3 regions of the Staphylococcus sp. TCBT05 genome follow, and region 1 is predicted to be linked to each of the others. Evidence: predicted binding sites of a transcription regulator. Region 1 holds the regulator's gene; each other region holds the start of a gene.
What was found. The regulator CtsR, encoded in region 1, represses protease genes until heat stress. The targets are predictions, from matches to a motif close to ATGGTCAATAAAGGTCAAACA.
Positions count from the first base shown of each region.

Region 2: the regulator CtsR is predicted to act here: its motif matches at 5,305-5,325, upstream of clpP (ATP-dependent Clp endopeptidase proteolytic subunit ClpP).
Region 3: the regulator CtsR is predicted to act here: its motif matches at 1,536-1,556, upstream of clpB (ATP-dependent chaperone ClpB).

Region 1 is NZ_JBUQDQ010000038.1:1,365,291-1,373,303, forward strand. It holds gene ACY191_RS13630 (ATP-dependent Clp protease ATP-binding subunit) at 258-2,720, opposite strand; gene ACY191_RS13635 (protein arginine kinase) at 2,734-3,744, opposite strand; gene ACY191_RS13640 (UvrB/UvrC motif-containing protein) at 3,737-4,288, opposite strand; gene ACY191_RS13645 (CtsR family transcriptional regulator) at 4,310-4,771, opposite strand; gene ACY191_RS13650 (NupC/NupG family nucleoside CNT transporter) at 4,929-6,143, shown strand; gene pdxT (pyridoxal 5'-phosphate synthase glutaminase subunit PdxT) at 6,192-6,767, opposite strand; gene pdxS (pyridoxal 5'-phosphate synthase lyase subunit PdxS) at 6,769-7,656, opposite strand; gene pdxR (MocR-like pyridoxine biosynthesis transcription factor PdxR) at 7,756-8,013, shown strand, end outside.
Region 2 is NZ_JBUQDQ010000038.1:1,039,491-1,047,503, reverse strand. It holds gene ACY191_RS12130 (DHA2 family efflux MFS transporter permease subunit) at 1-640, opposite strand, end outside; gene ACY191_RS12125 (TetR/AcrR family transcriptional regulator) at 775-1,443, shown strand; gene ACY191_RS12120 (FAD-dependent oxidoreductase) at 1,558-2,694, shown strand; gene ACY191_RS12115 (hypothetical protein) at 2,740-2,991, shown strand; gene ACY191_RS12110 (SAM-dependent methyltransferase) at 3,127-3,846, shown strand; gene ACY191_RS12105 (putative quinol monooxygenase) at 4,184-4,510, opposite strand; gene ACY191_RS12100 (cytidine deaminase) at 4,548-4,949, opposite strand; tRNA gene ACY191_RS12095 (tRNA-Arg) at 5,145-5,216, opposite strand; gene clpP (ATP-dependent Clp endopeptidase proteolytic subunit ClpP) at 5,371-5,955, shown strand; gene ACY191_RS12085 (TIGR01777 family oxidoreductase) at 6,676-7,572, opposite strand; gene ACY191_RS12080 (hypothetical protein) at 7,951-8,013, opposite strand, start outside.
Region 3 is NZ_JBUQDQ010000038.1:899,799-907,811, reverse strand. It holds gene ACY191_RS11365 (acyltransferase family protein) at 1-1,124, shown strand, start outside; gene clpB (ATP-dependent chaperone ClpB) at 1,605-4,217, shown strand; gene ACY191_RS11355 (YjzD family protein) at 4,793-4,984, opposite strand; gene ACY191_RS11350 (beta-ketoacyl-ACP synthase III) at 5,214-6,155, shown strand; gene fabF (beta-ketoacyl-ACP synthase II) at 6,167-7,411, shown strand; gene ACY191_RS11340 (DUF3899 domain-containing protein) at 7,458-7,832, opposite strand.

The sequences.
Region 1 (8,013 bases):
TATATAAGTTCTTTGCATTAATTAATTTCACTCATGTTGATAATAAGTCTATATTAATTGCCTAGTTTCATGTCAAGGCAACATCGACAAAGCTTCATCGATGACTTAAATCTTTCACCATTTTGTGCATTTTAAATTTTAAAAAAAGAAAAGTGACTAACCAATTTCATAATCACAGGAAATTAGCTAGTCACTTCTTTAGTATATCGTACAGCTAAATTATAGTCATTCACTATAATTGTACTGCACATTAAGCTTTACGATTCAGTTGTTTCTTTATCTTGTTCTGTTGGAACTCTATCAGTTATATCATACTTATATTCTTTTCCATCGTAATCAATATTTACGTTTTTACCTTCAATTTGATTACCGTCTAAGATTAATTCACTCAAATTATCTTCAACTGTTTTTTGAATTGCACGAATTAGAGGTCTTGCACCATATTCTGGATCATAACCTTCTTCAGCAATTTTTTCTTTCGCAGCTTCAGTTACGTGAATATTGATATCTTGTTCAGACAAACGATTTGTCAATTTATTCACCATCATTGTAACGATTTCTTTTAATTCGTCTTTAGATAGTTTATGGAATACGATAATATCATCAACACGGTTTAAGAATTCTGGACGGAAAGCATTTTTTAATTCTTTCATCATCGTCTTGCGAATTGTTTCATAGTCTTCACCTTCTGATGCGCCACCAAAACCAGCAAAGCGTTGATCTTGTAATTCTTGTGCACCGACGTTTGAAGTCATAATGATTACCGTATTTCGGAAGTCAACACGACGACCTTTAGTATCTGTTAAATGTCCATCATCTAATACTTGTAATAAGATATTGAAGACATCAGGATGTGCTTTTTCAATTTCATCGAATAAGATAACTGAATAAGGTTTACGTCTTACTTTTTCTGTTAATTGACCACCATCATCATGACCTACATAGCCTGGAGGTGCTCCGACTAAACGACTCACAGCATGTTTCTCCATGAACTCACTCATATCAACACGAATCATCGCGTCATCTTCACCAAACATTGACTCAGCCAATGCTCGAGCAAGTTCTGTCTTACCTACACCCGTTGGTCCTAAGAAGATAAAGCTACCAATTGGACGTTTAGGATCTTTCAATCCTGCACGAGCACGTCTCACAGCTTTACTAATAGAATTAACAGCGTCTTTTTGACCGATAACTCTTTCATGAAGCGTACCTTCTAAGTTTAATAGGCGATCAGATTCAGTTTCGTTAATTTTTGTTAATGGAATACCAGTCCAACCAGCGATAACTTCACCGATATCATCTTCTGAAAGTGAAGTATTTTCACCGTTTTGTGTGTTTTTCCATTTATTCTTAGCATCTTCATATTGTTTTTCTAATTTAGTTTGTTTATCGCGAAGATTAGCTGCATTTTCAAATTCTTGAGCATGAACAGCTGCATCTTTTTCATTTTTCACTTGTTCAATTTCTTGCTCGATTTCTTTTAAGTTAGGTGGTGTTGTATGACTTTTAAGTCTAACTTTTGAACTTGCTTCATCAATTAAGTCAATTGCTTTATCTGGTAAGAAACGATCAGATACATAACGGTCACTTAATTTAGCAGCTGATACAAGTGCTTGATCTGAAATCGTAATGCGGTGATGCGCTTCATAGCGATCACGTAAACCTTTTAAGATTTCAATTGTATCTTCTACTGTTGGCTCATCAACTTGCACAGGTTGGAAACGACGTTCTAGCGCAGCATCCTTTTCAATGTTCTTACGATATTCGTCTAATGTTGTCGCACCGATACATTGTAGTTCTCCACGTGCAAGTGCTGGTTTTAAGATGTTTGATGCATCAATTGCACCTTCTGCACCACCTGCACCTACTAGTGTATGCAACTCATCGATGAATAAGATAACATTACCAGCTTGATGAATTTCTTCCATAACTTTTTTCAAGCGCTCTTCAAATTCACCACGGTATTTTGTTCCGGCAACAACTGTACCCATATCTAGTGACATGACACGTTTGCCTTTCAATGTTTCAGGTACTTCATTGTTAACGATTGCTTGAGCTAAACCTTCTGCAATTGCAGTTTTACCTACACCTGGTTCCCCGATTAATACTGGGTTATTCTTTGTACGACGACTTAATACTTCAATAACTCTAGTGATTTCTTTATCTCTACCAATAACAGGATCTAATGTACCATCCTTTGCAATTACTGTTAAGTCACGTGCAAGTCCATCGAGTGTTGGTGTGTTATTTGATTTATTTGCTTGTGCATTTTTATTACTCATTTCTGGACTACCTAAAGCTTTCACAACTTGCGCGCGTGCTTTTGTAATATTTAAATCTAAGTTTGCAAATACGCGAGCAGCGACACCTTCATTTTCACGAATTAAACCAAGTAAAATATGTTCAGTGCCAACAAAGTTATGATGTAACTTTCTAGCTTCATCCATTGATAATTCAATTACTTTCTTTGCTCTTGGTGTGTAATGTAACGCACCCATTTGCTCTTGTCCTTGACCTATAAGCTTTTCAACTTCTTCTACTACCTTTTCTTCAGTAATATCAAAGGATTCTAAAACTTTAGCAGCAATACCTTCTGGTTCTTTCATTAAACCTAAAAGTAAGTGCTCTGTTCCAATATTTGAATGATTTAATCGAATTGCTTCCTCTTGGGCGTGTGCTAATACGCGTTGCGCACGCTCTGTCAATCTACCAAATAGCATATAACATGACCTCCTAAACGATATGTTCTCTCAATATATCCGCTCTTTTTTCATTCACGGTTCTCTCGTCTTCTTCATCTAATAAGAATGGTGATTGTATCGCAATCATCAACTCATTAAATTTGAAGTCTTTCAATTCAATATAGCCTAAATCAATGCCAAGTTTCACTTCACTTAATCTTAACGAAGCTTCCTCCATTGATATGAGTCTACTATATTTCAAAATTCCTAACGATCGATAAACTCTATCTAACGTTTCCGTATGATTATGTTCATTTAATCGTTCACGAATCTGTAATTCTTCATTTATAATTTGTTGAACCACTTCAGTTAAACTCTCAATTATTGCTTCTTCATTTTTACCTAATGTCAATTGATTCGAAATTTGGTATATATGACCATAAACTTGAGAGCCTTCCCCATATATACCCCTAATCGTAAAACCAAATCTATTAATCGTTTGAGCAATACGATTCATTCGTTTCATTATCGATAATCCTGGTAAATGCAACATCACACTTGCTCTCATACCCGTTCCGATATTTGTAGGACAAGTTGTGAGATAACCTAGGTGTTCATCAAAGCTAATATCAACTGCCTTATCAAGTTCGTCATCTAGATGAGATGCTTTCTCGAAAAGTGATTTCAATGATAAATCATTACCCATTGCTTGTATACGAATATGATCTTCTTCGTTTACCATTACACTAAGTGACTCATCATCATTGAGTAATACCGCTGAAGCTGGCTGTCTTATTAACTCTGGACTTATAAGATGTTTCGCAACAAGTTTATACTTGCTCTGTTGATCCATCGTATCCAAACGTTGAATCGACAAATCTGGAAGCGCATCTTGTACTTCATTTATCACTCTAAATCCATCTTGTTCTGATGGAAACATAAGTGGGTGCACATGATTCTCTAAATTTCTTGCCAAACGAATCCTCGATGACATGACAACTGGACTTTCCTCTTTATCACGCATCCATTCACTCATATAAGGACTAATATAATCTTTACTCATCGCGGCTCACCTCACTGTCCGCTTTTAGTGCCTTGATCTCATCTCGAACAACAGCTGCTTCTTCAAAGTTTTGCTCTTCGATTAACTTATTGAGGTGTTCTGACTTTTCCTCAATTTGTTTCTTTAATGCTAACTTTCTATATGATGAACGAGGTGTTTTCCCAGTGTGTTCAAATTGGCCACCTTGTACTCGTCGCACTATATCAACAATGTCATCTTTGAAAGTTGCATAGCAGTCTGCACAACCAAATTTACCGACATGTGCGATATCTTTAAGTGTCATGCGACAAGTTGGACATCGTTTTGCTTCTTTAAAAGCTACTTCATCAAATTCAATTCCGTGTTTAGCTGCTAAATGCTGTAAAATTTGTTTAACAACAAATGCACCTTCAATATCATCTTGAGACTGAAGTTGTTGATTCTGCGTCCATGGATTTCCTCCCTGAGCACAAGTTGAACAAACCCATTTCTCATTCACGCCATCTTGTCCTTTAACTGCTAACTTAACTTCCGCTTCATTTAAATGACAATTCTCACATAGCACGACCAAACACCTCACTTTACTTTAATAATAATTAATCACAGGTAATAAACGTTTAAGAATATTTGCTCTGATAATATCTCTAGCAATTACATCCATCTTCAACGTTTCCCTATCAATAACTGCTTGAATCATTTTTGCTTCTCTCTCGTTGATATAAGATTTGTCTAACAAACCATCTATAATATAATACGCTTGTTGTTGTGAAATTGAAGGTCCAATTAATTGAAGTAGATGGTTAATATACCCAGTTTCATCTTTGTTTTCAATTTTAGTGATTCGGATATAACCACCGCCACCTCGTTTACTTTCAATTTCATAACCATGTTCATTAGTAAAACGTGTTTTGATTACATAATTTAATTGCGAAGGCACACAGTCGAAACGTTGTGCAATATTTGCACGTTGGATTTCCACCACGTCTTCATTGGCGTCTTCAAATAATTTTTTAATGTACTGTTCTATGATGTCGGACATGTTGTGCATGATTATCACCTCTTTTGACCTTCTTTGACTATATTATATGACCAACTTTGACCTTTTTCAACCAATATGTTTGAAAAATTTTTGATTAATGATGTTCAGAGACTGATATTTTATTGTATTATAGGTATTAAGAAAAAATAAAAGGGATGAAAAAATTATGCACATTATCATTGGATTAATTGGAATTGCTGTATTTTTAGGACTAGCTTTCCTTTTTAGTTCTGACAAAAAGAAAGTACGTTGGCAATACGTTGGTCTGTTACTTGTTATTCAACTTGTATTTGCGTTTATTTTACTTAAAACTAAATTCGGTATTACAGTTATCGGCGCTATATCTGATGGATTCAATTATCTATTAGCTAAAGCTGCAGAAGGGGTTAATTTCGTTTTTGGCGGATTTGAATTCGTAGATCCTAAAAACCCACCTTTCTTCTTTAACGTGTTATTACCAATTGTATTTATTTCGGCACTAATCGGTATCTTACAATATACGAGAATCTTACCTTGGATTATTAATGTTTTAGGCTTAGCTATTTCTAAGATTAATGGAATGGGACGCTTAGAATCTTATAATGCAGTAGCTGCAGCAATCCTTGGGCAATCAGAAGTGTTTATTTCACTGAAAAAGGAACTGGCACACATTCCAAGTCAACGTTTATATACATTGACTGCTTCAGCAATGTCGACAGTTTCTGCTTCAATCATCGGCGCATATTTCACATTAATTGAACCACGCTATGTCGTTACTGCTGTTGTATTAAACTTATTTGGTGGTTTCATTATCGCTTCAATCATCAATCCTTACAAAGTTGATGCAAAGGAAGATAAATTAATCGTAGAAGAAAGTGAAGCTGGGAAACAATCTTTCTTCGAGATGCTAGGTGAATATATCCTTGATGGATTTAAAGTCGCAATTATCGTAGGTGCAATGTTAATTGGGTACATTGCTATCATTGCATTATTAAATGGCGTTGTTAGTGCTATCTTCACTGCAGTTAGCGGTGGTAGTATCACATGGGATTTCCAAACATTAATTGGGTTTGTTTTTGCACCATTTGCATTCTTAATTGGCGTACCTTGGCACGATGCTGTACAAGCTGGTTCAATTATGGCAACTAAATTATTATCAAATGAATTCGTTGCAATGCAAAGCTTAAGTAAGACAAAGGAAATTAGTGATCACGCTAAAGGTGTAATCTCTGTATTCGTTGTTTCTTTTGCTAACTTCAGTTCAATTGGAATTATTTCTGGAGCTATAAAATCACTTAACAGTGAAAAAGGTGACGTAGTTGCACGTTTTGGCTTAAAATTACTTTTCGGTGCAACATTAGTATCATTTATTTCTGCAGCAATTGCAGGATTCTTCATTTAATAAACAACAAAAAAGCAGTTTGGTTATTTAACCAAACTGCTTTTTTTATTATACTTTTTCAACAGTAGTAGGTGCTACGATGTGATCAATAAAATATTGCGTGACTCTATAATCATCAGTTAATTCTGGATGGAATGAAACACCCAAATAACGTCCCTCTTGAACTGCCACAATCTTCTCACCCACAACACTTAACACTTTCGTTTCACCGTGAGCTTCTACAATATGAGGCGCTCTTATAAATACACCTTCAATATCTTTCGCAATCCCAGCTACATCTAACTCACTTTCAAAGCTATCTACTTGTCTGCCAAATGAATTACGTTCAACTGTGATATCTAATTTATTTAGGTAACCTTCCTCGCCTACAATATCTTGTGCTAACACAATTAAACCTGCACATGTGCCAAACATAGGTAAAGTAGATTGTTGTAACGCTTCTTTAAAACCGTATAAGTTCATCAATCGACGCAATGTAGTAGATTCGCCACCTGGTAAAATCAATCCGTCAATTTCTGCTAATTGCTCTACACGCTTTACAGCTACACCTTCATGTCCACTGAGTTCAATATGTCTGATATGCTCTCGCACAGCACCTTGCAATGCTAGTACACCAATTTTCATATTACCATCCACGCTCTTGCATACGTTCTTCTAATGATAATTCATTGATGTCTAAACCTTTCATTGCTGTGCCTAATTCTTTAGCTAGACGACCAATTAATTCATAATCTTGATAATGCGTTGTAGCTTGAACAATTGCTTTTGCAAATTTTTCAGGATCTTCTGATTTGAAAATACCAGAACCAACGAACACGCCATCCGCACCTAATTCCATCATTAATGCAGCATCTTGAGGAGTTGCTACACCACCTGCAGCAAAGTTAACTACTGGTAAACGACCATTGTCTTTAATTGCTTTTAAAACATCATATGGTGCTCCAATGTTTTTAGCCTCAGTCATAATTTCATCATCGTTCATTACAGTTAAACGACTAACTTCCGCATTTACTTGACGCATGTGTCTCACTGCTTCAACGATATTTCCTGTACCTGGCTCACCTTTAGTACGTAACATCGCAGAACCTTCACCAATTCTTCTAGCAGCTTCTCCTAAATTACGGCAACCACATACAAATGGTACAGTGAAAGCATCTTTACGTAAATGATACTCTTCGTCAGCTGGCGTTAAAACTTCAGATTCGTCGATATAGTCAACACCCATAGATTCTAATACACGTGCTTCAGTAATATGACCGATACGTGCTTTTGCCATAACAGGAATTGAAACAGCATTCATAACTTCCTCTACAATTTTAGGATTAGCCATACGTGCTACACCACCTGCAGCTCTTATATCAGAAGGTACACGTTCTAATGCCATTACCGCAACGGCACCTGCTTCTTCTGCAATTTTAGCTTGTTCTGCATTAACAACGTCCATAATAACGCCGCCTTTTTGCATTTCAGCCATTCCTCTTTTTACTCTTTCTGATCCAGTAACTTTAGACATGAATAAATTACCCCTTTACTTAGTTGATTAAATTCATTTTAAAAGATAAACTGGTATTTAAAAAGGTACAATTTTAAAATATTTCAAGGGGTCAGTTAAATGCCTAATAAACATCTTTATCTCAATTTATATGAAAATTTAAAACAGCAAATCATCGAAGGCCAATACCAATCTGATGATAAATTTCCATCTAAGAGAGCTTTGAGCCAGCATCTATCAATCAGTCATACAACAATAGAACATGCATATCAACTACTTTTAGATGAAGGCTATATTTATTCCAAGCCACGATCAGGATACTTCGTGTCCGACATTGAAACCTTACCTATTGTTAATCGCAATGCTACACATTTAAAT
Region 2 (8,013 bases), 330 kb from region 1:
CAAATGCTATAGGTGATAAAATTGCACCTATAATATCAAGTTTACTTTCTTTTTTACCTATTTCTTTTGGTAATACTTTAAGACAAATGAAATAGGCAATAATACCGATTGGAACATTTAATAAGAATATCCATTTCCAAGTTATATAATCCAACACGAATCCAGAGAAAATAGGTCCCAAAATGGGTGATATAAGTACAGGAATACCTAAAATCCCCATAATTGAACCTCTTTTTTCAGGTGGTGCCATAGCAAATATGAGTGCCATTCCTATAGGTGCAATCATACCACCGGTTAAACCTTGTAAAACTCTGAAAAATATTAATTGATTCGTTGTATCGGCAAGTGAACATAAAAACGATGAAACAGTAAAACCGATAATGCTAAATAACATCATTTTCTTATTTGAAAAACGATCAGAAAAGTAACCAGCTAAAGGTATAATTGCTGCTAGTGCTAAAGTATATCCTGTAATAGACCATTGCATTTTACTTAAATCAGTATGAAATGCACCTTGTAATTTTGGTATGGCAACATTCATAATTGTTGTATCCATCATTACTAATAACATAGCTGCAATAATTCCTATTAAAGCTGGTACTATGCTTGTACTATTTTTTTTTGAACTATTTTGTGTCACTGGAAAAACCTCCTTCTACTAACACTGTTAGTTTATATGGGTAATCTAACACGAAATTTTAGGAATGTAAATCATTTACTAACACTGTTAGTTATAATTTTTGTTATACTACATGTAAGAAAGGGTGAAAATGAATGGTTAGAAGAAAGAATATTGACGAAAGTAAAATTTTGTCTGCTTCTTGGGATGTGATAGAAGCTCAAGGCTTTAATGATTTTAGTATGAGAAAGTTAGCCACTGAGTTAGATATAAAAGCTTCTTCTCTTTATAATCACTTTGAAAGTAAACAAGCTATTTTTCAAAAATTGGCAGATCAATTGGCAAAAGAAATATTAAATACTATAGAAGATAAAAAGCAATGGGACAAACAATTGTTTGAGATAGGCAAAAAATACAGAGCATGCTTAAATCGTTATCCATACTCTGGACAGGTTATGTTAAAAGCATTACCATTTGAAGTTCATTTCTTAGAACTTATGAGTCGTATATTAAAGACGATTGATTTTGATGAAATATCTAACGCAAATAAATTTTCTGCTTTAAATTGTTTTATGAATTATATTATCGCTTTTGTTAATGATACGTATGAAAAAAAAGCAAACCTCCAATATTTAAATAGCGATGATAGTTTAACGCATCAAATGTTATCAAAGGTGAATCACTTAGAGGAAAAAAACCAACAACTAATAAAAAAAGTTATTATAGATTTAAAAAGTGATGAAGATAAAGAATTTGAATATGGATTAAAAATACTTATTAACGGTATTAAAGAAGATGTAGAAAGAAATAACATTTATAATTGACTAACGATGTTAGTTATGTTAAAACTAGTTTGTATTAAAAATCGATGTTTAGCTTAAGGGCTAAATATCTTTTTTAACCAAAAACTAACAGTGTTAGTATAGGAGGAATTTACTGTGACTAAAGAAAATATTGCAATAATCGGTGCTGGACCAGGTGGATTAACGTTAGCACGTATTTTACAACAAGCTGGCTACAAACCTACAATTTTCGAAGGAGATCCATCAGCAACATACAGAAATCAAGGTGGCACACTAGATTTAAGTACAGAAATGGGACAAAAAGCATTAAAACGAGCAGGATTAATGGATAAATTCAAACAACTGTGTAGATATGAAGGGCAAGCCATTAAAATAATGGATAAATCAGGAAATATTTATGTTGAAGAAACAGCAACGGAATTTGATAGACCTGAAATAGACAGAGCAACATTACAAAATATGTTATTAGAATCTGTTAATTCTGATTCTATTTATTGGGGATATAAATTAGAGTATATAAATGAATTAGAAAATAACCAATTTGAATTAAAATTTAAAAACGAAGAAAGCGTAATTGTCGATATGGTTATAGGTGCAGATGGGGCATTTTCTAAAGTAAGACCTTTAGTTAGTGATGCTGTACCAGAATATTCAGGTCTAAGCATGATTGAAGTAAACACATTAAATGTAAAAGAAAAGCATAAAGACTTATTGGAATTAAATGGACCAGGATCTTTCTTTGGTTTAGGAGATCAAAAAGGTATCTTAGCACAAGTGAATGGTAACAACACAATTCGTACTTATGTGAGTTTTAAAATTGAAAAAGATTGGTTACACAATAATGGTATAAATTATGAAAATCGTGAAGAAACAAAAAATAAATTAATAGATGAATTTTCAGATTGGAATCCAGAACTGCATAAGTTCATTTCATATGGAGACGGAGAGATTTTTCCAAGACGTATTTATGAATTGCCTATTGGTCACAAATGGAACCATAAAAAAGGGGTTACTTTGATTGGCGACTCTGCACATTTGATGTCACCATTTTCTGGATCTGGTGCAAATTTAGCTTTATTAGATGCATCAGAGCTAGCTTTAAAAATTATTGAAAATAATAATTTAGATGAAGCAGTTATACAATATGAAGAAAAAATGTTTAAATACGCGAAAGATACGGCAGAACAAACTAAACAAATCTTAGATTTATGTTTTAATGACAAGGCTGCAAAAAACTTTAGTAATATGTTCAGTAATTTTAAGAATGGATAGATATATAAGCATTAAATTGATTAATATCTAAAAGGAAGTGAAATTATGAGTCTTATTTTTTCAATAATCATAGGTATTTTGGTAGGATTAGGATTATCATTTTGGTTAACAAATAATAGAAGTACTTCAATTATCGTTAGCATTTTATCTGGTGTAATAGGTGCATTTATAGGTTTTTCTACCTTAGCAACTGTAGGTATTGCAACAGTTATTTTAACTATGATTATAGGTGCATTTTGTTTAAGTCTGTTAGTATTATTCTTGTATGAAACTTTTAAAGAAATTATTATAAAATAACAACAGTATAAATTTAGAGTTCACTCATTAATAAGTGAACTCTTTTTTATTTAATCACTTATTTCAGAATATTCTAATAAATGTTAAGTTAAAAGATGGATATATGAAATCAATTTTGTGAAGGATGTGTTTTGTTTGAGCGTAAATACAGATCGGTTAAGTCTAGATAGAATTATATTTATTGGACGTACGTTTGATGAATATATGAAAATGTTTAATTTAAATGCGTCAGAATTAAAGGGGAAGAATATACTTGATTGTCCAGCAGGTGCATGTGCTTTTGGTTCTCAAATGAAATCGTCTTCAATAAATATTAAATCATGTGACATAGCTTATTATTTTGATAAACAATCATTATATAAGAAAGGGCAACAAGATATTGAACATGCGATAGAAAATATAGAGAAAGCAAAGCATCTTTATAATTGGACATATTTTAAGAATACACAAGAATTAAAAAATTCGCGCATCCAAGCATTAGAGAATTGTTATTCGGATATGGTCATTAATAAGGAAGATTATGTAGCCGCGAAGTTGCCTGTTCTGCCATTTGCAGATCATAGTTTTGATATTTTATTATCTGCACATTTTTTATTTATGTACGCTGACCAGTTAGATTATGAATTTCATCGTGCTTGCATTAATGAAATGCTTCGCGTGTCAAAGAACGAAATTAGAATTTTTCCTATAGTTGATTTAAAAGGTGAGCAATACCAATATCTATCTGAGATTTTGAGCTATATTTCAGATTTAGGTCATGAGACAGAACTGATTAAAGTTGATTATGAATTTCAAAAAAATGCGCATACTATGATGAAAATTACAATAAGAGGTAATGATAAAGTTGAGCTATAACACAACACAGAATTATAACCATAATAATTAGAAAATGAAATTGATAGTTTAAGCTGTAAAAAGTTTACTATTACCAAATTGATATAAGTTGTGAAAGTCGGACTGATATTTTTGTTGAAAATAATTTAAAAAATAGCATTATAAAATCATATTAAAAAGACAAAGTGATAATCATTAAGTTAACACTTTGTCTTATTGTTGCTTGCATGTTTAGGATAAGATGTAGTTCAAAACGCACCTCTTAATCATGCCATTAGAAGTCGCGAAATGCGCAGTCAATCAATGAAGTTGATGTGTATAAAAAACGTGAAAAGTCACCTTTTGTGAAAAGTTGCGATTACTTTCTTAAAAAATGATCATCATTATGTGAATCATTATCTTCTTTGTAACGTTCCATTTTCATATGTAAATCATATTTATCTCGTAATGCAGCAATTTCTTTCATCATATCTGAAGCATGATGCTTATCCAATGCTTCTTGATTTATCCAACTATCTATCAGTAACACAGTTTCAGGATCTTCATAAGATAAGAAATAATCATATTTTAAATTACCAGGTTGCGCTTTAATTCTTGCTACAATTCCTTCATTAATCATAGCTTCGATAAAGCGTTTTGCGCTTCCATTTTTACCAGTATAATATAAATTTACGGTTAAACTCATTTTAAAAATCTCCTATCTAAATGCATTAATTAAATATTTAATCGTAATATGCTTGTGACCAATGATAAGGTTGTAATTCTTTAAGTGTAACAAATGTTAGAGTAAAGTTTTTGTCAGTAACAGCTGCTTTAATTTCACTACCCCAATATTTTAAGCGCTCTTGACAAGTACCACAAGGTGTAAGAATCTTAAACTGACTTTGTTCATCATCTCTTACAACACAAATTGTATGTGTGATTGGATCATTATTTTTATGTGCTTCCAAAATGGCACCAGTTTCAATACATAAATTCGTAGATGCATTTATAACTTCAGGTGCTATTGAAGTGTAGATATTGCCATTTAGTGAATACATAGCTGCCGCACCACCCCAACCATTCGGATATCTAAGTTCGATTAAAGACTTAGCAGCTTCAAAAAGTTGTTTTTCTATAGACATGTTTTTCCTCCTATGTAGATGACTGAAAATTCAGAAATTCTTACTTGTTATTATATAACATTAATATTAATTATTGAATCCCAAAAAGTCTCTGAAATATTGTAGAATATAGTACATTATTGATAGATAATATAAAAAGAACCCCATCATTATGGGGTTCTTTATCTTAAATTGTATGTAATTATGGGTTAGGTATCCCCTCGAAGGGAATCGAACCCCTATTCTAAGAACCGGAATCTTATGTGTTATCCATTACACTACGAGGGGTAAATATAACAATAATATTAGTTTACAAATGTTATTTGTAAGGGTCAACAAGAATGAAATAAAAATGGTTAAATATTTTGAGCTTTATTTTTTGACCATGTTTGACTTTTAGGTTAAAATAAGTTTATCAGTTAGAAATAAGGAGGCAATATTAATGAATTTAATACCTACAGTAATTGAAACTACAAACCGTGGGGAACGCGCTTATGACATTTACTCACGTTTATTAAAAGATCGTATTATCATGTTAGGTTCACAAATCGATGATAACGTAGCAAACTCTATCGTATCACAATTATTATTCCTACAAGCACAAGATGCTGAGAAAGATATTTATCTTTATATCAACTCACCAGGTGGAAGTGTGACTGCTGGTTTTGCTATTTATGATACAATCCAACATATCAAACCTGATGTTCAAACAATTTGTATTGGTATGGCAGCTTCAATGGGTTCATTCTTACTTGCTGCTGGTGCGAAAGGTAAACGTTATGTATTACCAAATGCAGAAGTAATGATTCACCAACCATTAGGTGGAGCGCAAGGTCAAGCAACTGAAATCGAAATTGCTGCTAACCATATTTTAAAAACACGTGCTAAATTAAATCAAATTTTAGCAGATCGTACTGGTCAATCAATTGAAAAAATTGAAAAAGATACTGATCGTGACAACTTCTTATCAGCTGAAGAAGCGAAAGAATACGGTTTAGTAGACCACGTTATGAATCCTGAAGATTAATTTTCAAAGGATACAATGAAATAAAGTCTCTAAGACATAAAGTTTTAGTACAATTACTAGAAGGCAATTTCTATTGAAATCATATAGAAGTTGCCTTTTTTATAATTTTTGGGACACAATTTTGGCGGGCCTCCTGAGGGAACAGGACGAGCGGAAGACTATAAGCTGAAGCTGTCTCCTAGGAAAGTGAGTCAACAAAACGTACTATGAATGAAAATCTAGTAGATAAGGTATTAAGTATTTAATGATTGATATACCAACATAAACAAGACAAATTGAATATAAGAATTTGAATGTACAGTAATTTAAAAGACATAAATAATTTCAACGTATTTTGGCGAGACTCCTGAGGGAGCAGGACGAGCGGAAGACTACAGGCTGAAGCTGTCCCCTAGGAAAGCGAGCCAACAATACGTAATTAAAACAAAAAAACACTCAGATAAATTGAATGCATTTATCTGAGTGCTATATTTCGGGAATTTATGATTCAAACTTTTTGATATGAATAAGATTACGACTTATACTTTTTGAAAATAAGTAGACTGGCAAAAACTGTGCAAATACTTCCTATTACAATGAAAAAACTAGAAACAATAATCATCGGTACAGAATTTTCAAATGCAAATATGCCATTAATAAATATAAGTATGCCTGCAATTAATAAAAGGATATGAGTAACACTATCTTGCTTCATGTATATCTCCTCTCATTATATTTAAATTAATGTACCAAATCTTCAAGTGCAATTTTCAAGTCAGGATATTTAAATTTAAAGTCTAGTGCTTGAAGTTTGTTTGGAATGACTTTTTGCGTATCTAAAACAACAGTGGACATTTGTCCTAGTACTAATCTCAAAGCTAGTGACGGCACCCATGTATAGTGAGGGCGATGAGTAATACGAGCTAATGTATAACCAAATAAGTTTTGACGTTCTACAATTGGCGCAGTGAAGTTAAATGCCCCTTTTGCATTTTCGTCATTGATTGTATATAGAATGGCTCTAACTAAATCATCGATATGAATCCATGAATACCATTGGCGGCCAGAACCTAGTTTGCCACCAACATAATAGTCGTAACTTTGTTTCATTAATGGTAATGCGCCACCTTTGTCTGATAACACCATACCAAATCTACCGATGACTACGCGTGAACCTAATGTTTCGAATTGTTTTGCGCGTCGTTCCCATTGATAGACGACCTCAGAAAGAAAGTCAAAAGGTAACGATTTATATAATTCTGTATAGGTACGGTTATAATCAGGTCTATAATACCCAACGGCACTTGCATTGAAAAATACGTCTGGGCGTTTTGTTCTTGATTTAAACAATTCATATAATGTTTGAGTTGCTTGAATACGACTTAACATAATTTGTTGTTTATGTTGCTTAGTCCATCTATGGTTAAGACTTGCACCAGCTAGATTTATCACAATATCTATATCTGGAACTTTACTTTCCCAATCAGATTCAGTCCAATTCACATAGGAAATTTTTGGGTGTGAATTGATTTTGTTTTGTCTTGTTAATACAGTAATATGCGCATCACTTTCCACGATTGCATCAATTAATTGACTGCCAACCATACCAGTGCCACCTGTGATTAAATACTGTTTCATCGTATCACCTCTAGAATAAATTGCATTTCATTTTAATTATTCATCTTCTTAGTTACTTTAAAATAGAAGGTCATAATTTTTTCAAAAATTGTTCATTAATATGTCATTAACTAACCTTTAGAAGCCTTTATATTCATATTGTATAAGTTATAATAAAAGTACCTTCAATAATAATTAATCTTTTCTTAATTATTCGAGTATACCCCATAATATACAATGAAGGTAAAATTTTGACTCCCTTTAGTATAGGTCTATACATTATAGTATAGACCTTTTTTATGTTATCTCAATTATTGTTGTAAAATTATCTTTTTGAATTTTGATAACTTTGAAAAATGAATTAATCATACTAAGAGAATAATACATAATCATTTATGGTTATAAAAATATAAAAAAGGTAATTAGAGTAATAGCTATAATAATCAGTAAAGCCAAAGTGAT
Region 3 (8,013 bases), 470 kb from region 1:
CACCATTTAAATTGAAAGCTAATCCACCTCGTATCTTGTCACATACAATTGATGGATTAGGAATTGTCAGTACAGTGGTTATTATCATGTTATTTATTTTTGTTGATGACAATAGTGATTGGATTTACAACGGTGGATTCTATGTTATATCAGTGTTGACTCTTTTTGTGATATTGAGTGTTGTCCACCCATCAGCATATTTTGCAAAGGTAATTGGTAATCCGCTATTTGTATATATTGGCAAACGTTCTTATAGTTTATATTTATGGCATTTTCCGGTAATAAGCTTTATCCATTCCTATTATGTGGAAGGGCAAATACCAATTTATGTGTATGTATTGGATATCATAACTACATTAATCTTGGCAGAATTATCATATAGATACATCGAGACACCATTTAGAAAATATAGCTTTAAAGCTTTCTCACTCAATCGATTTAAACGGGTGTCCTTTGTTAGGACAGTCGCATTATCTATTATTTTAGTACCAACAGTGTTTATATTTGCTGGTGCATTTGATCAATTAGGGAAGGATCAACAACAACACAAACCAACAAGCTTTTCTTCACAAAAAAAGGACGGCAAAAGTAAAACAGCAAATAACAGTAAAGATGATGCGAAACATAAAGAAGATAGTACATCTAACAAAGTCTATAAAGATATCAAGCCATTGCTTATTGGTGATTCTGTTATGGTAGATATCGGAGAGTATTTTACAGAGCGTGTACCAAATGCAGAAATTGATGGTAAAGTTGGTCGTAATTTATACGAAGCAACGCCATTGATTCAACAAAAATATGAAAGTTACAATAAAGCTGGTAATAAAGTTGTATTAGAATTGGGAACTAATGGTGACTTTTCTAAAGCACAATTAAATGAATTAATAAGTCAATTTGATAAGGCAGATATTTATCTCGTCAATACACGTGTTCCGAGAGGTTATGAATCACATGTAAATAAATTGATTGCAGACGCAGCAAAAGAACATAAAAATGTGAAGGTTGTTGATTGGTATAAACGTTCGAAAGGACATACTGAATACTTTGCTTCTGATGGCATTCATTTACAACCATCAGGAGTCAGAGCCTTATCAGATGAAATTACGAAACAAATAACTCAATAATATCTATTAAATGATGGTAATTCTTTGTTAAATATCTAACAAGGATTACCATTATTTTTTGTGGCGTCATAGTTCGATATAAGTTGAATATAATTACAATAAGTTGCTGATATGTGAGCGTAAGTTTGCTGAACCGATAGACAGTTTTATAAATAGATCATTTATTAATGACAGTGTTATAACTTGCTACGATAAGTTTAAACAAATAAGTATTGGTAATATAAAAAATATGTATAAAATATTGTTAAAAGGATAATGACATAATTCTAATTAACATTTGGCATGAAAACGATAAACGTTTGATTGAGCAATTTATTTTGAGCGTATTATTTTCTATAAACGCTTAAAAAATTATGATTAAAATAAATCATAATGGTTGATAAATCATGAAAGAGGGACTATAATTAAATTAAGGTCAAAGAAAGTCAAAGTCAAATTAACTTTGGTTTGATCAAACACTCAATGGTGAGGTGAATCATATTGGATATTAATCAAATGACCTATAAAGTTCAATCAGCCTTACAAAAGGCAATGGAATTAGCTAAAACATATGAAAATCAAAATATAGAAATTGAAGCAATATTAGCCGCTGCATTAAATGAAGATGAAAGTTTATTTAATAGTGTACTTGAACGTGCCAATATTGATACAAACGAATTATTAACAACTTATAATAATAAATTAAAACAATATCCAACTGTTCAAGGTGACAACGTTCAATACGGGCAGTATATAAGTGCAAAAGCAAATGAATTATTTACTAAAGCTGAAGATTATATGAAATCATATGAAGATGAATTTATATCAATGGAACACTTAATATTATCAGCAATAGACATAGATACAACGACAGCACAATTTGTCGGCAATAAAAAAGAAGTAATAACGGAAATAATTAAAAAAATAAGAGGAGGAAATCATGTGACATCACAAAACCCTGAAGTTAATTATGAGGCGTTAGAGAAATATGGTCGTGATTTAGTAGAGGAAGTACGTCAAGGTAATATGGATCCAGTCATTGGACGTGACGAAGAAATTCGTAATGCGATTCGAATTTTAAGTAGAAAGACAAAAAATAATCCTGTGCTAATTGGTGAACCGGGTGTAGGTAAAACAGCAATCGTAGAAGGATTAGCACAAAGAATTGTGAAAAAGGACGTGCCAGAGTCATTATTAGATAAAACAATATTCGAGCTTGATTTAAGTGCACTTGTTGCAGGTGCGAAATACCGTGGCGAGTTTGAAGAACGCTTAAAAGCCGTATTGAAAGAAGTTAAAGAGTCAGATGGAAAAATCATTTTATTTATTGATGAAATCCATATGTTAGTAGGCGCAGGTAAAACTGAGGGCGCAATGGATGCAGGAAACATGTTGAAACCCATGTTAGCACGTGGTGAATTACATTGTATTGGTGCAACAACACTTAATGAATATAGAGAATATATTGAAAAAGATTCTGCATTAGAACGTCGTTTCCAGAAAGTAAATGTATCAGAGCCTGATGTAGAAGATACAATTTCTATTTTACGTGGTTTAAAAGAACGCTATGAGGTATATCATGGTGTTAGAATTCAAGATAGAGCACTTGTTGCAGCTGCAGAATTATCAAATCGCTATATTACGGATCGATTCTTACCTGATAAAGCAATAGATTTAGTCGACCAAGCTTGTGCTACGATTAGAACAGAAATGGGTTCAAATCCAACTGAATTAGATCAAGTTAATAGAAGAGTAATGCAGTTAGAAATTGAAGAGTCTGCATTGAAGAATGAATCAGATAATGCAAGTAAACAACGTCTACAAGAGTTACAAGAAGAATTATCTAATGAAAAAGAAAAGCAAAATGCAATTCAATCACGTGTTGAAGAAGAAAAAGGTAAAATTGCTAAGCTTCAAGAGAAACGCACTGAATTAGATGAAAATAGAAAAGCATTAGAAGATGCTGAGAACAACTATAACTTAGAAAAAGCAGCAGAATTACAACATGGTAAAATACCAGAACTTGAAAAAGAATTACAAGAAATGGAAGCTGCATTCCAATATGAGCAAAATGGAGATAGCGACCGTATTATCAGAGAAATTGTTACAGATGAAGAAATAGGTGATATCGTTAGCTCATGGACAGGTATTCCTGTTTCTAAATTAGTAGAAACTGAAAGAGAAAAATTACTAAATCTAGCAGATATACTACATGAACGTGTCGTAGGTCAAGATAAAGCAGTAGATTTAGTAGCTGATGCTGTAGTAAGAGCAAGAGCAGGGATTAAAGATCCTAACAGACCAATAGGCAGTTTCTTATTCTTAGGTCCAACTGGTGTAGGTAAGACAGAGCTAGCTAAATCGTTAGCGTCTACTTTATTTGACTCTGAAAAACATATGATTCGAATTGATATGAGCGAATATATGGAGAAACATTCCGTTTCAAGATTAATTGGTGCACCTCCAGGTTATGTTGGTCATGATGAGGGTGGTCAACTCACAGAAGCGGTTAGACGTAATCCATATTCAGTTATTCTGTTAGATGAAATCGAAAAAGCACATTCTGATGTATTTAATGTGTTGCTACAAATACTAGAAGAAGGACGTTTAACTGATTCTAAAGGTAGAGCAGTAGACTTTAAAAATACAATTATTATCATGACTAGTAACATTGGTTCTCAGATCTTACTTGAAAATGTTAAAGACGCCGGTGTGATTACAGAGAATACTGAAAAAGCAGTTATGAATAATTTAAATCAATATTTCAAACCAGAAATCATTAATCGTATGGATGATATTGTCTTATTCAAACCATTAACAGTTAATGATATGAGTTTAATCGTAGACAAAATTTTAACACACTTAAACATTCGTTTGATGGAACAACGTATTTCAATAGAAGTGTCAGATGCAGCAAAACAATGGTTAGGCGAAGAAGCATACGAACCACAATTCGGTGCAAGACCATTGAAACGATTTGTACAACGTCAAATTGAAACACCATTAGCACGAAAAATGATACGAGAAAACTTCCCAGAAGGTACAACAATCAGCATTGATTTATCTGAAGATGGTTTAACATTCGAAGAACACAAACCACAAACAATACAATAATCTTAGGAATAAAGTCTGGAATCTAAATACCCAGCATTAAGCCCATCAAAGATTAAAAATCTTTGATGGGCTTGTTATTTCTATCAATACTGCGTATTGTTATTACTTGCTTACCAAGGGGACTGGGTCGAGCATTTATCGCGCCACGCATCTTACTCCATCAGTTGTCTCGCAAACAATACGCAGTTCTTATATGTTATCACTACAAAAAATTAGACACTTTATAATAAATTAATTGAAACAGAAATTATCCCTGAGGTAAAACAAGAAATGAATAACAGGTTAAGAGACGAAGATTTAAATAAAATCACAAATCAGCTATTTTAGTCTGAAAGAATAATGTCTCAGACCCTATGTTGTTATTAAATGAAATTTTCAGGTGTTGACCACACATGATAAATGTAGGTGTTATGTCTTGTTAAGAAAGACTGTGCATCATACAAAATATAAATGCTACAAAAAATATTCACCACATTAAAATCCAACTTATTGATACATATGATGCATATGATTAGCTTAATTAATCATGCAATAACAAAAAAAGACAAGCCTTTGTACTGGCTTGTCAAAATACTTTATGATTCTTTAGATTGTTTGGTAGAAGGTTTTACAACCAAATCAAATAATGCAATCAGAATTGTAAATACGACTGCTGCAATGATTGGTGTAATTAAATTTAATGCACCGCCACCATCTAAACTGTTTAATACAAAATTGACCATCTCTAATAATAGAACAGCCCAAAATAACACTGCGAGGTATTTCATTATGTAATGCCTCCAATTTAATATATATAGTTACATTATAAATAAGAAAGCGCTATTTGTATAGTATTTATCAGCAGAATATATTCATTTGCATTGTACAAAGATTTTCTTTAATTTATAATAAAATAGGTATTTCACCTACATATTAGTCATAGTTCTTGTATTTCAAATGTGTATTATGTTAAATTAATACCTGGTATTAAAATTATAATTAAGAAGGTGTTCAACTATGAACGTGGGTATTAAAGGTTTCGGTGCATACGCTCCAGAAAATGTTGTAGATAATGCCTATTTTGAAACATTTTTAGAAACATCCGATGAATGGATTTCAAAAATGACAGGAATTAAAGAAAGACGATGGGCTAGTGAAGATGAAGAAACATCGGATTTAGCTTATAAAGCAAGTTTAAAAGCAATTGAGGATGCAGGTATTGAAGCATCTGATATTGATATGATTTTAGTGGCAACATCGACAGGAGACTATCCGTTTCCAACAGTTGCCAATATGTTACAAGAAAAATTAGGTACCGGAAAAGTAGCATCAATGGATCAATTAGCAGCATGTAGTGGATTTATGTATTCAATGATCAATGCAAAGCAATTTGTACAATCCGGTGATTATAAAAACGTATTAGTTGTCGGTGTCGACAAATTATCAAAAATTACAGATTTAACTGATCGTTCGACTGCTATTTTATTTGGTGATGGCGCAGGCGCTGCTATTATTGGTGAAGTATCGGAAGGGCGAGGTATTTTAAGCTATGAACTTGGTTCAGATGGTTCTGGCGGAAAATATTTATACTTAAATCCTGAAAACGGCAAAATCTTTATGAATGGTCGTGAAGTATTTAAATTTGCTGTAAGAATTATGGGCGAAGCTTCTACAAATGCAGTTGCTAAAGCAAATCTTCAACCAGAAGATGTTGATATGTTTGTACCACATCAAGCAAATATTCGAATCATGGAATCTGCACGAGAACGCTTAGGTATTCCAAAGGAAAAAATGAGTGTGTCAGTTGATAAGTATGGTAATACTTCAGCTGCTTCAATTCCTTTGAGTATTGCTCAAGAATTAGAAAATGGAAAGATTAAAGACGATGATGTCTTAGTGTTAGTTGGATTTGGTGGCGGCCTAACATGGGGTGCTGTCACACTAAGATGGGGAAAATAGGAGGATAAAATATGAGCAAAGAACAACGTGTAGTGATTACAGGAGTTGGCGCATTATCACCTCTAGGAAACGATGCAAAAACTAGTTGGGACAATGCGTTAAACGGAGTAAATGGTATTGATACAATTACTAGAATAGATACTAAAGATTACAATGTTCATTTAGCTGGAGAATTAAAAGATTTTAATATAGAAGACCATATTGATAAAAAAGAAGCACGCCGTATGGATAGATTCACACAATATGCAGTTGTAGCAGCTCGTGAAGCAGTCAAAGATGCTAAATTAGATATCAACGAAGACAATGCGAATAACATTGGTGTGTGGATTGGTTCAGGTATTGGTGGCATGGAAACATTTGAAATTGCACATACGCAATTATTAGAACGTGGACCAAGACGTGTTAGCCCATTTTTCGTACCTATGTTAATTGCTGATATGGCAACTGGCCAAGTATCAATAGATTTAGGTGCAAAAGGTCCTAACGGTGCCACAGTTACTGCTTGTGCAACAGGTACAAACTCAATCGGTGATGCATTTAAAATTATCCAACGTGGTGATGCAGACGCTATGATTACAGGTGGTTCTGAAGCTCCAATTGCACATATGGCCATTGCTGGATTTAGTGCTAGTCGTGCATTGTCTACAAACGACGATAAAGAAACTGCATGTCGACCATTCCAAACTGGTAGAGATGGATTTGTTATGGGTGAAGGTGCTGGTATTGTCGTACTTGAATCATTAGAATCGGCACAAGCACGTGGTGCAGAAATTTATGCAGAAGTTGTTGGATATGGTTCAACAGGAGATGCACACCACATTACTGCGCCAGCTCCAGAAGGAGAAGGTGGTGCACGTGCGATGCAAGCAGCATTGGATGATGCTGGTATTGAACCTAGTGATATACAATATATTAACGTACATGGTACAAGTACGCCTGTAGGTGATTTGACTGAAATTCAAGCGATTAAAAATACATTCGGTGAAGCAGCACAATCACTTAAACTAAGTTCAACTAAATCTATGACAGGTCACTTACTTGGTGCCACTGGTGGTATAGAAGCAATCTTCTCTGCATTATCAATCAGAGATAGTAAAGTTGCACCAACAATTCACGCTGAAAGTCCAGATCCAGAATGTGATCTTGATATTGTACCAAACAAAGCAATCGATTTAGATATTACTTATGCAATGAGTAATAGTTTAGGCTTTGGTGGTCATAACGCAGTGTTAATATTCAAAAAGTTTACTGATTAATAAATAATATAAAAGAGGATGTATCCGTTAATGGATGCATCCTCTTTTATATTGTAAATGCGAGAATAATACTGAGAATAAAATAGATTAAATTAATGATAAAACCGCTAATAACCCACGTTTCAACGATATATTGTTCTCTCTTTACCTGTTTTGGTTTAAAGAATTCATCTTCATCTAATGCTTGTCGTTTCTTTTTATTTGAAAGTTGATATTTTAATCTACGAAAGCCATAACTCGTTGGGTCTAATATACCTTCCTGAACAACTATTAACACAAATAGAATAATGGTTAATATAGTAGCAATATAAAAAAGTATATTAACAAAATGAGTAAAATGATGTGTACCAAAAAGCCATAAAATGAGTGAAATCAAAGGTGTTAATAGTAACCATATTAGTAAAGTTTGCTTTTGTCTCATTTGATTGCCTCCATTATTTATTAAATTAATTGTAACTTAATAGAACTAAAAAATGAATAATTAAAATTAATTAACCTTTTATATCAAAGGATTAATGGGATTATAAATAGATTTGTTTAACAATTCTTTATTAATGTAAAGCAAAACAATATTGCGCAATAGATGAAGGGAATATATAATA